DNA from 3 places in the Nitratireductor sp. L15S-10 genome. Region 2 is predicted to be linked to each of the others. Evidence: predicted binding sites of a transcription regulator. Region 2 holds the regulator's gene; each other region holds the start of a gene.

Region 1 (4,242 bases), 110 kb from region 2:
TTCCACCCCTTCGTCCACCGTCATTTCCAGCACGTCGGCAATAGACTTGCCCTTGAAGGTCACTTCCAGTGTTTCGCGATTGTAGCGCTTGCCGTGGCAGACATCGCAGGTCACGTAAACATCCGGCAGAAAGTGCATCTCGATCTTGATCACGCCGTCACCCTGGCAGGCCTCGCAGCGACCGCCCTTGACGTTGAACGAAAAGCGTCCGGGCTGGTAGCCACGCGCCTTTGCTTCGGGCAGGCCCGCAAACCAGTCACGGATTGGCGTGAACGCACCGGTATAGGTCGCCGGGTTGGAGCGCGGGGTCCGTCCGATCGGCGACTGATCGATGTCGATCACCTTGTCGAGATGTTCCAGGCCTTCGATCCTGTCGTGTTCGGCGGGCTGTTCCCGTGACCCCATGATCCGCCGAGACGCGGCTTTGAAAACCGTCTCGATGAGAAGTGTCGACTTGCCGCCGCCCGAAACGCCGGTGACGCAGGCAAACGTGCCGAGCGGCACTTCCGCCGTCACGTCCTTCAAATTGTTTCCACGCGCCCCCACCACGCGGATACGCCGCTTCTTGGGGATTTCCCGGCGCTGCTCGGGCATCTTGATCCCCATCGCACCCGTCAGATACTTGCCGGTGACGGAGGCCGGGTTGGCCATGATGTCGCGCGGGGTTCCTTCGGCGATGATCTGTCCGCCATGAACGCCGGCCGCCGGTCCGATGTCGACCACGTGGTCCGCCGTCAGAATTGCGTCCTCGTCATGCTCGACCACGATCACCGTGTTGCCGAGGTCACGCAAATGCCTGAGTGTTGCCAGAAGCCGGTCATTGTCGCGCTGATGCAGGCCGATGGACGGTTCGTCAAGGACGTAGAGAACCCCCGTCAGACCCGAGCCGATCTGCGAGGCAAGCCGGATGCGCTGGCTCTCGCCGCCTGACAGCGTGCCCGAATTGCGCGACAGCGTCAGATAGTCGAGCCCCACATCGTTGAGAAAGCGCAGCCGCTCGCGGATTTCCTTCAGGATACGAACCGCGATTTCGTTCTGCTTGTCGTTGAGACGTTTTGGCAGGTCTTCAAACCAGGCACCCGCTTTGCGGATCGACATTTCTGTGACCTGACCGATATGCAGGCCGTCGATTTTCACGGCCAGCGCCTCGGGTTTCAGGCGGTGGCCGCCACAGGCCGGGCAGGGGTGGGCCGACATGTAGCGCTCGATCTCCTCGCGCATCCAGGCCGATTCCGTCTCCTTCCAGCGACGCTGGAGATTGACCACCACACCCTCAAACGGCTTCGTGGTGCGGTAGCTGCGCAGGCCGTCATCATAATCGAAAACGATCTTCTTCGACCCCGTGCCGTTCAGGATCGCATCCTGTCCCTCAGCCGGCAGGTCGCGCCAGCGGTCGCCGACCTTGAAGCCATATTCACGGCCAAGCGCCTCCAGCGTCTGCAAATAATAGGGCGAGGTCGATTTTGCCCAGGGCGCGATCGCGCCTTCGCGCAGGATCGCATTGTCGTCCGGAACCACCAGGTTCGGATCGATGGCGCGCTGGCTGCCGAGCCCGTCGCAGGTGGGGCAGGCGCCCGCCGGATTGTTGAACGAAAACAGACGCGGCTCGATCTCCGGGATCGTGAAACCTGATACGGGACAGGCGAACTTTTCCGAAAAGACGACCCGCTCATGCGTCTCGTTCTTTGACTTGTTCGCCCCACCGCCCCTGGCCGTTGCCTCGTCGGAAAGCGGCTTGTCGGCAAACTCGGCAATTGCCAGTCCTTCGGCAAGCTTCAGACAGGTCTCAAGCGAGTCGGCAAGGCGTGTCGCCAGGTCATCGCGTACCACGACGCGGTCAACCACCACGTCGATGTCATGCTTGTATTTCTTGTCGAGCGCCGGCACCTCGGCAATTTCGTAGAACGTGCCGTCCACCTTGACGCGTTGAAACCCCTTCTTCTGGAGCTCGGCCATTTCCTTGCGATATTCGCCTTTGCGCCCGCGCACGATGGGGGCGAGAATATAAAGCCGCGTGCCTTCCTCAAGCGCCATCACCCGGTCGACCATCTGGCTGACCGTCTGGCTTTCGATGGGCAGGCCGGTTGCCGGTGAATAGGGCACGCCCACCCGCGCGAAAAGCAGGCGCATATAGTCATAGATCTCCGTCACCGTACCAACGGTGGAGCGGGGGTTCTTCGACGTTGTCTTCTGTTCGATGGAAATCGCTGGTGAAAGCCCGTCGATCTGATCGACATCCGGCTTCTGCATCATTTCCAGGAACTGACGCGCATAGGCCGAAAGGCTCTCCACATAGCGCCGCTGGCCCTCGGCATAGATCGTATCGAAGGCGAGCGACGACTTTCCCGAACCCGAAAGGCCCGTCATGACGATCAGCTTCTCGCGCGGCAGGTCGAGATCGACATTCTTCAGATTGTGCTCACGCGCGCCGCGGATGGTAATGAATTTGTGTTCTGGCATGCCCCGTCGCTGCCTGTTTTGAGAAACTGGATCGGCCGGCCGCATGCCGGTCTGTGCATCATGTAGGAAGCGGCATGCAAATGTCGACATCCGGGCCAGAATGACATCGTGCCGACAGCGCTCCGCCGCGCGCGTCCGAGCCGCTCTCCGAAATGCTCCCCAATATGCTCAGAAGCATGCTCAAGACGCAGACAAACACGCATCTTCCCTTTAACACGCGTCGCCCGGCCCACCGCAAGCAAAAAGAACAAAAAACGAACGCTCTCCTGACAATTCTGACAGATCTGCGTCTGGCGTTACACAGATCACATTTCAGGGCGCTGCAGGGCATCTGCTTGACCACAGGAGCCTGAAGGCGCAGTATATTTTAGTCAGCGCTCGCGGTTTGAGTGCTCCGCGGAGATGCCGGTGGGCATATCTGCAAGCATGGGCCGCTTGAGCGGGCTGATGCCGAGCAATTGGCGAAACGCGAAGAAGGAGGAAGGCATGACTCCACCTGACCGATCCACCGGGCTTCGCCTCGGTCGCGAAGCCACAGCCGGCTGATCGGTTCGCGACACATTCGCCGCCTGGCGCGGAAAAATGTGTTTCGATACCGGTCCATGGCGAATGGCGTTTCTGGAGAACGCAATCGTCGGCAGGCACGACAACGCTGGCGGCTGGCTGCCCCCCGAAAACTGAATCTATCTGAAGACAGGGGGTGTGATACTTCCCTGCCTTATGACACCGGTAAACCATTCCCGGTATGGAGGGTCTGAAGACCCGGAGCCCCGTGCGACCAACAGGCGGCGGGGCTTTCTCCATGAGATCGTTCCCTTTATCTAGGATCCAGTTCCACTGAACAGGCGGCATTGACGCTGTCGCATGAATGTGAACATAATAGGAACAAATGAGCTGTGGACGAGAGGCGGGGCACTGCAGGCGGGGAGCGCGCGGCAGACCGGCTTGCGATAAAGTGCGCGGCAGATTTCGGACAAGCGTGGAGAAGCGTTATGGCGGGCAGCGTCAACAAGGTCATTCTGGTGGGAAATCTGGGTGCTGATCCCGAGATCCGCCGGCTCAATTCCGGCGATCCGGTGGTCAATATGCGCATTGCGACCTCCGAAACGTGGCGCGATCGCCAGTCGGGTGAGCGCCGCGAGCGCACCGAATGGCACAATGTCGTGATCTTCAACGACAACCTCGCCAAGGTGGCCGAGCAATATCTGAAAAAGGGCGCGAAGGTTTATATCGAGGGCCAGCTTCAGACGCGTAAATGGACTGACCAGAATGGTCAGGAACGCTACACGACTGAAGTTGTGTTGCAGAAATTCCGCGGCGAGTTGCAGATGCTCGACACGCGTGGACAGGGTGGCGACAATCAGGTCGGCTATAGCGGCGGCGGCAGCCGCGGTTCTGATTTCGGCCAGTCAGGCCCGGCCGATAGCAGCGGTGGCGGCGGTGGCGGTGGCGGCGGTGGCGGCTACTCACAGAACCTGGACGACGAAATCCCGTTCTGATCGGATACTTTGATATGTGGAGACCCGGCATGGCCAGCCCGCACCATGGAGCCAGACATGGTTTTCGGGCGGGCGGTGCCGGCTCCTTTATGTTCGCGCTTATGTTCGCATCGACAGCGTTCGCTGGTGAAGCGGACGTCGTAAATGTCAACGTCCTCGCCGAATCAGCCGGAACCTATAGTTTTGAGGTTACCGTCGTGCATTCCGATGAAGGTTGGGAGCACTATGCAGACCGATGGGATGTGCTCGACGATGCCGGCAATATCCTTGGCTCGCGCAAACT
Region 2 (4,242 bases):
ACATCAAGGGACACATGCGGTGCGCTGTACAGTTTGGCGGCTGCTTAAAAAATATGCAATGCGCTGAAGAAAGCGGCAATATGTGATGCAATTAGAGATTTTAACGCCTGAAGAGATGCGCAGGGTGGATCGCGCTGCGATCGCTGCGGGGGCGCTTGACGGATATGGCCTCATGAAGAATGCGGGGGCGGCGGTGGTGGATGAAATCCTTGCTCGTCATGCTGATGCGGAGGGCTTTCTCGTCCTGTGCGGCCCGGGTAACAATGGGGGTGACGGCTATGTCGTTGCGCGCCTCCTGACAGAACGAGGCCTGAGCGTTCGCGTTTTTGCCAACGCCGAACCGGCCTCGGGCAGCGATGCCGCGATCGCACTTATGGATTGTCCGGTTAAACCGGAGCCATTGGCGGCTTTCGAAGCCAGTCGAGGGTGGCTTGTGGTGGATGCGTTGTTCGGCGCAGGTCTGACGCGTCCCCTGGAAGAAATGGAGGCCGGGATCATCGGAAAGGTAAGCAGCAGCGGGCTTGCTGTGGTCGCCATCGATCTGCCCTCAGGTGTTTGCGGATTGACAGGAAAGCCACTTGGCGCGGCCTTGTCGGCGGATCTGACCGTCACCTTCTTTCGCAAAAAGCCCGGACATCTGCTCGTGCCGGGGCGGCAAATGTGCGGTGATCTCGTTGTTGCGGATATAGGCATTGCAGACAGCGCGCTTGATACTGTTGGTCAGGCACTTTGGGAAAACCAGCCTGCTTTGTGGCGGGAAGCCTTGCCGAAACTTCGCGTCAGCGCTCACAAATATTCGCGCGGTCATGTGGCCGTGATTTCTGGCGGGGCCACCTCGACAGGGGCGGCGCGACTTGCTGCGCGGGCAGCGGCGCGCACAGGGGCAGGGGCCGTAACGGTTCTTTCGCCCGCCAACGCGCTTTCGGTTCATGCGATGCATTTGACGTCGATCATGCTGCGCAAAGCCGACACCGTAAGCGAGTTGCGGGCCTTTTTTGTCGACCGGGGACCCACCGGGACCGTTCTCGGGCCAGGCGCCGGCACAGGGGGACGAACGCGCAGTTTCGCACGCGCTCTTCTCGACAAGGCGAATGACGCAAGCGGACTGGTCTTCGATGCCGACGCACTCACGGCCTTTGGCGGCATGCAGGATGTGTTTTTTGGCATGATCAGGGCTTCCGCCGGCAAGGTTGTTCTCACCCCGCATGAGGGAGAATTCGTCCGGCTTTTTCCCGATCTTCACGACGGAACAGAAACTTCGAAACTGCAGCGAACACGGGAGGCGGCCGTGCGATCCGGGGCGACCCTTGTGCTCAAGGGACCTGATACGATTGTGGCGGCACCCGACGGGCGAGCGGCGATCAATGTCAACGCCACGCCACACTTGGCAACGGCCGGATCGGGCGATGTACTGTCGGGAATAATCGCAAGCCTTATGGCTCAAGCGATGCCGGCTTTTGAAGCGGCATGCGCGGGCGTCTGGATTCACGCAGAATGCGGTCGGTCATTCGGGCGCGGTCTGATCGCCGAAGACCTGCCTGAAACGCTGCCGAATGTGTTGCAGGAACTGTTTCGAGAAAACCCGTCCTGACCTGCAGGCATCGGCAACACCCCGGGCTTCCTTCCACATTCAAGTTTCAGGCCACACTCACGTTTCAGGAAGCCATGTGCGAGAGGAAAAATGCCTCTCCGCCGCAGGTCAATAACGGCGCATCAAGCCAACCAGACGCCCTTGAACCTTCACCCGGTCAGGACCGAATATCCGTGTTTCATATGCCGGATTGGCAGCCTCAAGGGCGATCGACGCTCCCTTGCGCCGAAAGCGCTTCAGGGTTGCTTCTTCCTGATCCACAAGGGCAACCACGATCTCGCCGGGGTTGGCAGTCTGGGTTTCGCGGATGATGACGGTGTCGCCGTCGAAGATGCCTGCCTCGATCATCGAATCGCCCTTGACCTCCAGCGCATAGTGGTCGCCACCGCTCAGCATGTCCGGAGGGACGGCGATGGAATGGGTCTGGTGCTGGATGGCATCGATCGGAACACCCGCAGCGATGCGCCCCATGACCGGCACCGAAACGACACCGGCAAGCGAGTCGTCATTGCTGGCTGCCGGCTTGGGCTGGGATGGTGGCGCTTTGCCGAGGCTGCCTTCAATGACGCTCGGCGAAAACCTGCGTGCGCCGGCATTCAGGCCCGGCGCAATCGAATCGGGCAGGCGCAACACCTCGAGCGCACGGGCCCGATTGGGAAGCCGGCGGATAAAGCCGCGTTCCTCCAGGGCGGTGATCAACCGGTGGATGCCCGACTTGGACGCAAGGTCCAGCGCCTCCTTCATTTCGTCGAAGGATGGTGGAATTCCGGTCTCCTTCAAGCGCTCATGAATGAACAGGAGAAGTTCGTGCTGCTTGCGGGTCAGCATGGTAGCCACCGAGAATCAGTTAAAAACAAAACCAGAACATACTCTATATGTTCCAGTTGTGTTCCGCAACTCCCGGCATTTTCTTTCGATTTCTTGCGTTATGGCGCATGGAACAGGGCCTTTGCGCCGTCCGCGACGAACTGCACGGCCAGAGCTGCAAGTATCACGCCCAGAAGTCTTGTCAGGATCGATCGTCCTGTCTCGCCGAGGAAGCGGTCCACGCGCTCTGCAAGTGTGAACACAGCGTAGGTAATGGCGATCGTAGTGAGAAGAATTGCCAGCAATGTAGCGGTTCCGGTGAGGCCGCTGAAGGATCCGGAGAGAAGCACGGTGGCAGAAATCGCTCCGGGGCCGGCGATCAGGGGGATTGCCAGCGGAAATGCCGCAATATTTCGGATCATGTCCCGGGTGATGGCGCGTTCGGCGCTTTTTTCGTGGCGCTCCTGGCGGCGTTCAAAAATCATCTCGAACGCTATGAAGAAGAGAAGCAGACCGCCGGCCACGCGGAACGCCGGAAGTGTGATGCCGAAAACGGAAAGTATGGCGCTGCCAGCCACGCCGAAGAGCGCAAGAACGGCGAAGCCGATGATTGCGGCGCGGACGGCGACCTGATTGCGCTCTGAACGGTTCATGCCGACCGTCAGCGCAAGAAAGAGTGGCGCAAGACCTGGTGGGTCCACGGTCACGAGCAATGTGACGAACGCGTTGAACAGGGTCTCGTAACCTGACATGGGGTCCTCCCTTGTGACTGTCTAGCCCAGCCAGGAGGGTTCGGAAAAGCCCTGATTGCCACCTCCAGGCGCCTGACTGCGGCGATTTGTCGGTGCCTCCATTCACAGACCTGCCATATGCATCTGAAATTGCGTTGGATTTCCTTTGCGCCAATCTCTGCTCCGATTGGAGAATCAATGGCGTTTCATATATAAGAAGTCAGTGATTCCTTATTTTGTGTGTGATCCGATTTGACTGACCAGACAACGCCGACCGGACCGGGCGAGCCCGACGATATCGAGCCGATTTCCATCATCGAGGAGATGCAGCGCTCCTATCTCGATTACGCGATGAGCGTCATCGTGAGCCGCGCACTCCCGGATGTGCGCGACGGTTTGAAACCGGTGCACCGGCGCATTCTCTACGCCTCGCACGAAAGCGGCTATCACTGGAACCGCAAATATGTGAAGTCGGCACGTCCTGTCGCCGATGTGATGGGTAAATACCATCCTCACGGAGATGCGGCGATCTACGATGCGCTTGTGCGCATGGCGCAGCATTGGTCCATGCGCCTGCCACTGATCGACGGTCAGGGCAATTTCGGTTCCATCGATGGCGATCCGCCGGCGGCGATGCGCTATACCGAGTCCCGGTTGACAAAGGGCGCCCACGAGCTTCTCGAGGATATCGACAAGGAGACGGTCGACTTCCAGGACACCTATGACGGGTCCGGCAGTGAACCCAAAGTGCTTCCGGCCCGTTATCCGAACCTTCTGGTCAATGGTTCCGGTGGCATCGCGGTTGGCATGGCGACCAACATTCCGCCGCACAATCTGTCGGAAGTCATCAATGGCTGCGTGGCCATGATCGACAATCCGGCGATCAGTCTGCCTGAACTGCAGGAGCTGATTCCGGGGCCGGATTTCCCCACCGGGGGCCTTATCCTCGGACGGTCCGGAATCCGCAGTGCCTATGAAACCGGCCGCGGCTCCATCATGATGCGCGGCAAGGTGGCCATCGAGCCGGCGCGCAACGATCGTGAAGCCATCGTGATCTCGGAAATACCCTATCAGGTCAACAAGGCCTCGATGATCGAGAAGATGGCTGAACTG
Region 3 (4,242 bases), 1.8 Mb from region 2:
CGGTGCCGAAATCATCCAGCGAAACGCGGATGCCGACACGGCGCAGATCTTCCACGATGCGGCGGGCTGAAGCAGGGTCGTTCATCAGGCCGGTTTCGGTTATCTCGATCTCCAGACGACGCGGGTCGAAGCCCGTCCGTTCCAGGATGGAGAGGATCTGCAGGCCCGTATTGTGGTCCACGAGCTGTGATGGCGAGAGATTGAAGGACAAAAACAGGTCTTTCGGCCAATCGCGCGCGGCCTCGGTGGCCTTGCGAAGCACGAGCTGCGAAAGCTGGCCGATAATGCCGCGCTCTTCGGCAATGGGGATGAAAATGCCGGGGGAGACGGGGCCCAGATCACGGTCTGTCCATCGGGCCAGCGTCTCGAAGCCGACAGTGCGGCGCGTTTCAAGGTCGACAATCGGCTGGAAATGCGGCTCCACCTCTCCTGCGGCCACGGCGCGTCGCAGCGCCTGTTCGATATGGGTCACCCGCTTGGCGGCTTCCTCCATCTCGCGGGTGTAGACCACCACCGCCCCGCGCCCGGTGCGTTTTGCCTGATAGAGCGCGGTTTCGGCCTTGTTGAGCAGAACCTCGCTCGTTTCCTCTTCGGAGTAGTAGAGCGAACAACCGGCCGAAGCCGAGAGCCGCGCCGTGCGCTGACCCACATCATAGGGGGCGGAGAGAATCTCAATCAGAAGCCTTGTTTTCTCTCGGGCCGTCTCTTCGCTGAAGACGAGGGGAAACAGAAACGCGAATTCATCGGCGCCGATCCGCGTCACGGTGGAATTTCCATCCATCGCGGCCCGAAGCCGCATGGCTACCTGTTGCAGGATTTCATCGCCGGCAGCGCGACCGAAGAGGTCATTGATCGGTTTGAATCCGTCGAGGTCGAGAACACCGATGGCGAACGGGGCGGGATCGTCGGCGCGCTCTTCGATCAGTCGATCAATCTTGTCGAAGAACCGGCGCATGTTTCCAAGGCCCGTCAACGCATCGGTGAAGGCAAAATCGGACTGGTCCGCCGTTATCGTCCGTTCAGGTGCGGGCGCCGGCTGCATCGAAACTCCGTTGCTTTGGCGATTTTTTGATCACATGGGCCGAACCATGGACCTAAATTGTTTAGGAATCGTATCCAATACTCTGACAATACGCACGTGGTTTCTGCCAGTTCGGGCGCGACTTTGCATCTGGGCCGCTGCCCTGTCTTGACACATGCGTGCCTGCGCCGTCATCTGCTGGCGTTGGTGGATGGAGTTTGACGTCGAAAGCTGTTTGCACTCACCTTGAGATTGAATGTCAAATACATAAATTCCATCCGGGTCACGTCCCAGGAAACATAAAGCTGCCAGTGGCATCGTGTTTCCAATATTTGCTCTGGCGGCTCGGGCGGCCAGGATGCGAATGTTGAATGCGAACTGCCTGAGTCCCTCCGGAGTTTATTCCATGCCCCTCAAAATCGCGGTCCAGATGGACCATATTTCTACCGTTTCGATTGCCGGCGACACGAGCTTTGCGCTTGCGCTGGAAGCACAGGCGAGGGGCCATGCGCTCTGGCACTACACGCCGGACAGGCTGTCCATGGTCGACGGCAGGGTCATCGCCTGGGCGGAAACTCTGGAAGTGCGCGATATCAAGGGCGATCATTTCACGCTTGGCGAGCCAAAGCGGCTTGATCTTTCCGGGATGGACGTTGTTCTCCTGCGTCAGGATCCGCCCTTCGACATGAATTATATCACCACCACCCATATCCTCGACCGTATTCATCCCAGCACACTGGTCGTCAACGATCCGTCCTGGGTGCGCAACAGTCCCGAAAAGATCTTTGTCACCGAGTTCGCGGATCTGATGCCCGAAACGCTCATCACGCGGGACACGCGAGAGGTCGATGATTTTCGCAGGAAGCACGGCGACATCATCGTCAAGCCGCTTTATGGCAATGGTGGCGCTGGCATCTTTCATCTCAGGGAGGGTGACCGAAATCTCGCCTCGCTGTTGGAAATGTTCATGGGGGCGTTTCGCGAGCCCTTCATCGTGCAGCGTTATCTCAAAGAGGTGAGGGGTGGTGACAAGCGGATCATTCTCATCGAGGGCGAACCTGTTGGCGCCATCAACCGGGTTCCCGCCGAGCATGACTCCCGTTCAAATATGCATGTGGGTGGACGCGCCGAGCATGCGGAACTGACAGATCGTGAACGCGAAATTTGCGCGCGTATCGGGCCGTCCCTGCGTGAACGTGGCTTCACCCTCGTCGGTATTGATGTCATCGGCGACTGGCTGACGGAAATCAACGTGACGTCGCCGACGGGCATACGCGAAGTGAAGCGTTTCGGCGGCGCCGACATTGCTGCGCTGTTTTGGGACGCGGTCGAGGCACGCCGGGCCGGCGAATGACAGCCGGATGACGAATGGATTGTTCCGCGGGTACAACCATTCGCAACCGGAAAACAGCCATGGCGTTTCCTTGTTCCTGAAATGTTCTTGATCTGGGTGCCGCAAGCTGCTTCAATGTGGTTGTGAGGCGATCAAATTTCTTGTCCTGGGTGTATCCCGGGGCTGAGCATGTGGTCGCCCGGTGGCATTTTCGAGCGTCTTGCGTGTGTTTTTTGCCCGCAAAGCGCTCCGGGGACTTGGGGGAAACGCATGGTTTCGCATGTCTGCACGGTGGCCTTTCAGGGGGTGGAGGCCGTTCCTGTCGACGTGCAGGTCATGATCGCGCCCGGCAAGATGGGGATGCAGATTGTCGGGCTTGCCGACAAGGCGGTGGCGGAAAGCCGGGAGCGGGTGCAGGCAGCACTTCATGCATCCGGCTTGTCGATGCCTCCCAGGAAGGTGACGATCAATCTCGCGCCCGCCGACTTGCCGAAGGAAGGAAGTCATTATGATCTCCCCATCGCTCTCGGTTTGATGGCGGCGCTTGGCGCTGTCCCGTCGGACGCACTGTCGGGTTATGTCGTCCTCGGTGAGTTGTCGCTCGACGGCACAATTGCTGCGGTCAATGGTGTTTTGCCGGCGGCCATTGGCGCAAACGCCATGGAGCGCGGATTGATCTGTCCTCATGCCTGTGGGGCCGAGGCTGCCTGGGCGGGCGCGGACATCGACATTCTCGCGCCGCGCAGCCTGATTGCGCTTGCAAATCACTTCCGTGGCACCCAGGTCATGAGCCGGCCTGAACCGGCACTCTATCCCGCGCCGGTCTCGATGCCTGACCTTGCCGATATCCGTGGGCAGGAAGCGGCCAAGCGGACGCTCGAGGTGGCGGCCGCTGGCGGGCACAATCTCCTGATGATCGGGCCTCCCGGGGCAGGCAAGTCCATGCTGGCGCAGCGCTTGCCTTCCATTCTGCCTCCGCTCTCGCCGCGCGAGCTTCTGGAGGTTTCGATGATCGCCTCCATCGCCGGGGAACTGGCGGATGGAAAACTGTCCGACCGGCGTCCCTTCCGCGCACCCCATCATTCAGCCTCGATGGCTGCGATCGTGGGCGGCGGGCTGAAGGCGCGGCCGGGGGAAGCTTCGCTGTCTCATCACGGCGTCCTGTTTCTCGATGAATTGCCGGAGTTTTCACCGCAGGTACTTGATTCCCTGCGTCAGCCTCTGGAGACGGCCGAATGCGTGATCGCCCGTGCCAATCACCGGGTCAGCTACCCGGCGCGCATCCAGCTTGTCGCTGCCATGAACCCGTGTCGCTGCGGCATGGCGGGGGAGCCCGGCCATCGTTGCCGGCGCGGGCCGCGCTGCGTGGCAGATTATCAGGCGCGCATTTCAGGTCCGCTGCTCGACCGCATCGATCTTCGCATCGATGTTCCGGCGGTTTCTGCCGGGGATCTCATCGGCGGGGGCGGGCGGGCCGAAACGAGCGCCACGGTGGCCGATCGTGTCGCCTTTGCCCGGCAAAAGCAGCAGGCACGCTATACGGCGCATGGCCTGCCGGCGTGGACCACGAATGCATCCTGTTCCGCGGCACTCATCGAAGACGTCGTTTCTCTCGATGCCGATTGCACGGCCCTGATCCGTCAGGCGAGCGAGAAACTTGGCTTCTCTGCCCGCGCCTATCATCGCGTGCTCAAGGTTGCGCGCACGCTGGCGGATCTCGACGGTGCCGATGCTGTTGCGAGACCCCATATCGCCGAAGCGATTTCCTATCGCATGGCCGGGCAGGCAAGGGCGGAGATTGCCTGAATCTGTCGCGCGGGGTTCGAGGTTGCTGAAGCCTGAAAAGCACCGCATAGTTGCGCCGGTGGCTGGAGCATCTTGCGGTCAG

Evidence for each region. The regulator LexA, encoded in region 2, represses DNA repair genes until DNA is damaged. The targets are predictions, from matches to a motif close to TGTTCNNNNTGTGTTCNG.
Region 1: the regulator LexA is predicted to act here: its motif matches at 2,704-2,721, upstream of uvrA (excinuclease ABC subunit UvrA).
Region 3: the regulator LexA is predicted to act here: its motif matches at 2,447-2,464, upstream of P2W41_RS01310 (YifB family Mg chelatase-like AAA ATPase).

The regions. Positions count from the first base shown of each region.
Region 1 covers NZ_CP120674.1:2,189,242-2,193,483, reverse strand. The annotation lists gene uvrA (excinuclease ABC subunit UvrA) at 1-2,460, opposite strand, end outside; gene P2W41_RS10500 (single-stranded DNA-binding protein) at 3,453-3,959, shown strand; gene P2W41_RS10495 (hypothetical protein) at 3,989-4,242, shown strand, end outside.
Region 2 covers NZ_CP120674.1:2,075,699-2,079,940, forward strand. The annotation lists gene P2W41_RS09950 (NAD(P)H-hydrate dehydratase) at 86-1,591, shown strand; gene lexA (transcriptional repressor LexA) at 1,700-2,419, opposite strand; gene P2W41_RS09960 (MarC family protein) at 2,518-3,150, opposite strand; gene gyrA (DNA gyrase subunit A) at 3,382-4,242, shown strand, end outside.
Region 3 covers NZ_CP120674.1:270,380-274,621, reverse strand. The annotation lists gene P2W41_RS01320 (bifunctional diguanylate cyclase/phosphodiesterase) at 1-1,042, opposite strand, end outside; gene gshB (glutathione synthase) at 1,428-2,375, shown strand; gene P2W41_RS01310 (YifB family Mg chelatase-like AAA ATPase) at 2,625-4,160, shown strand.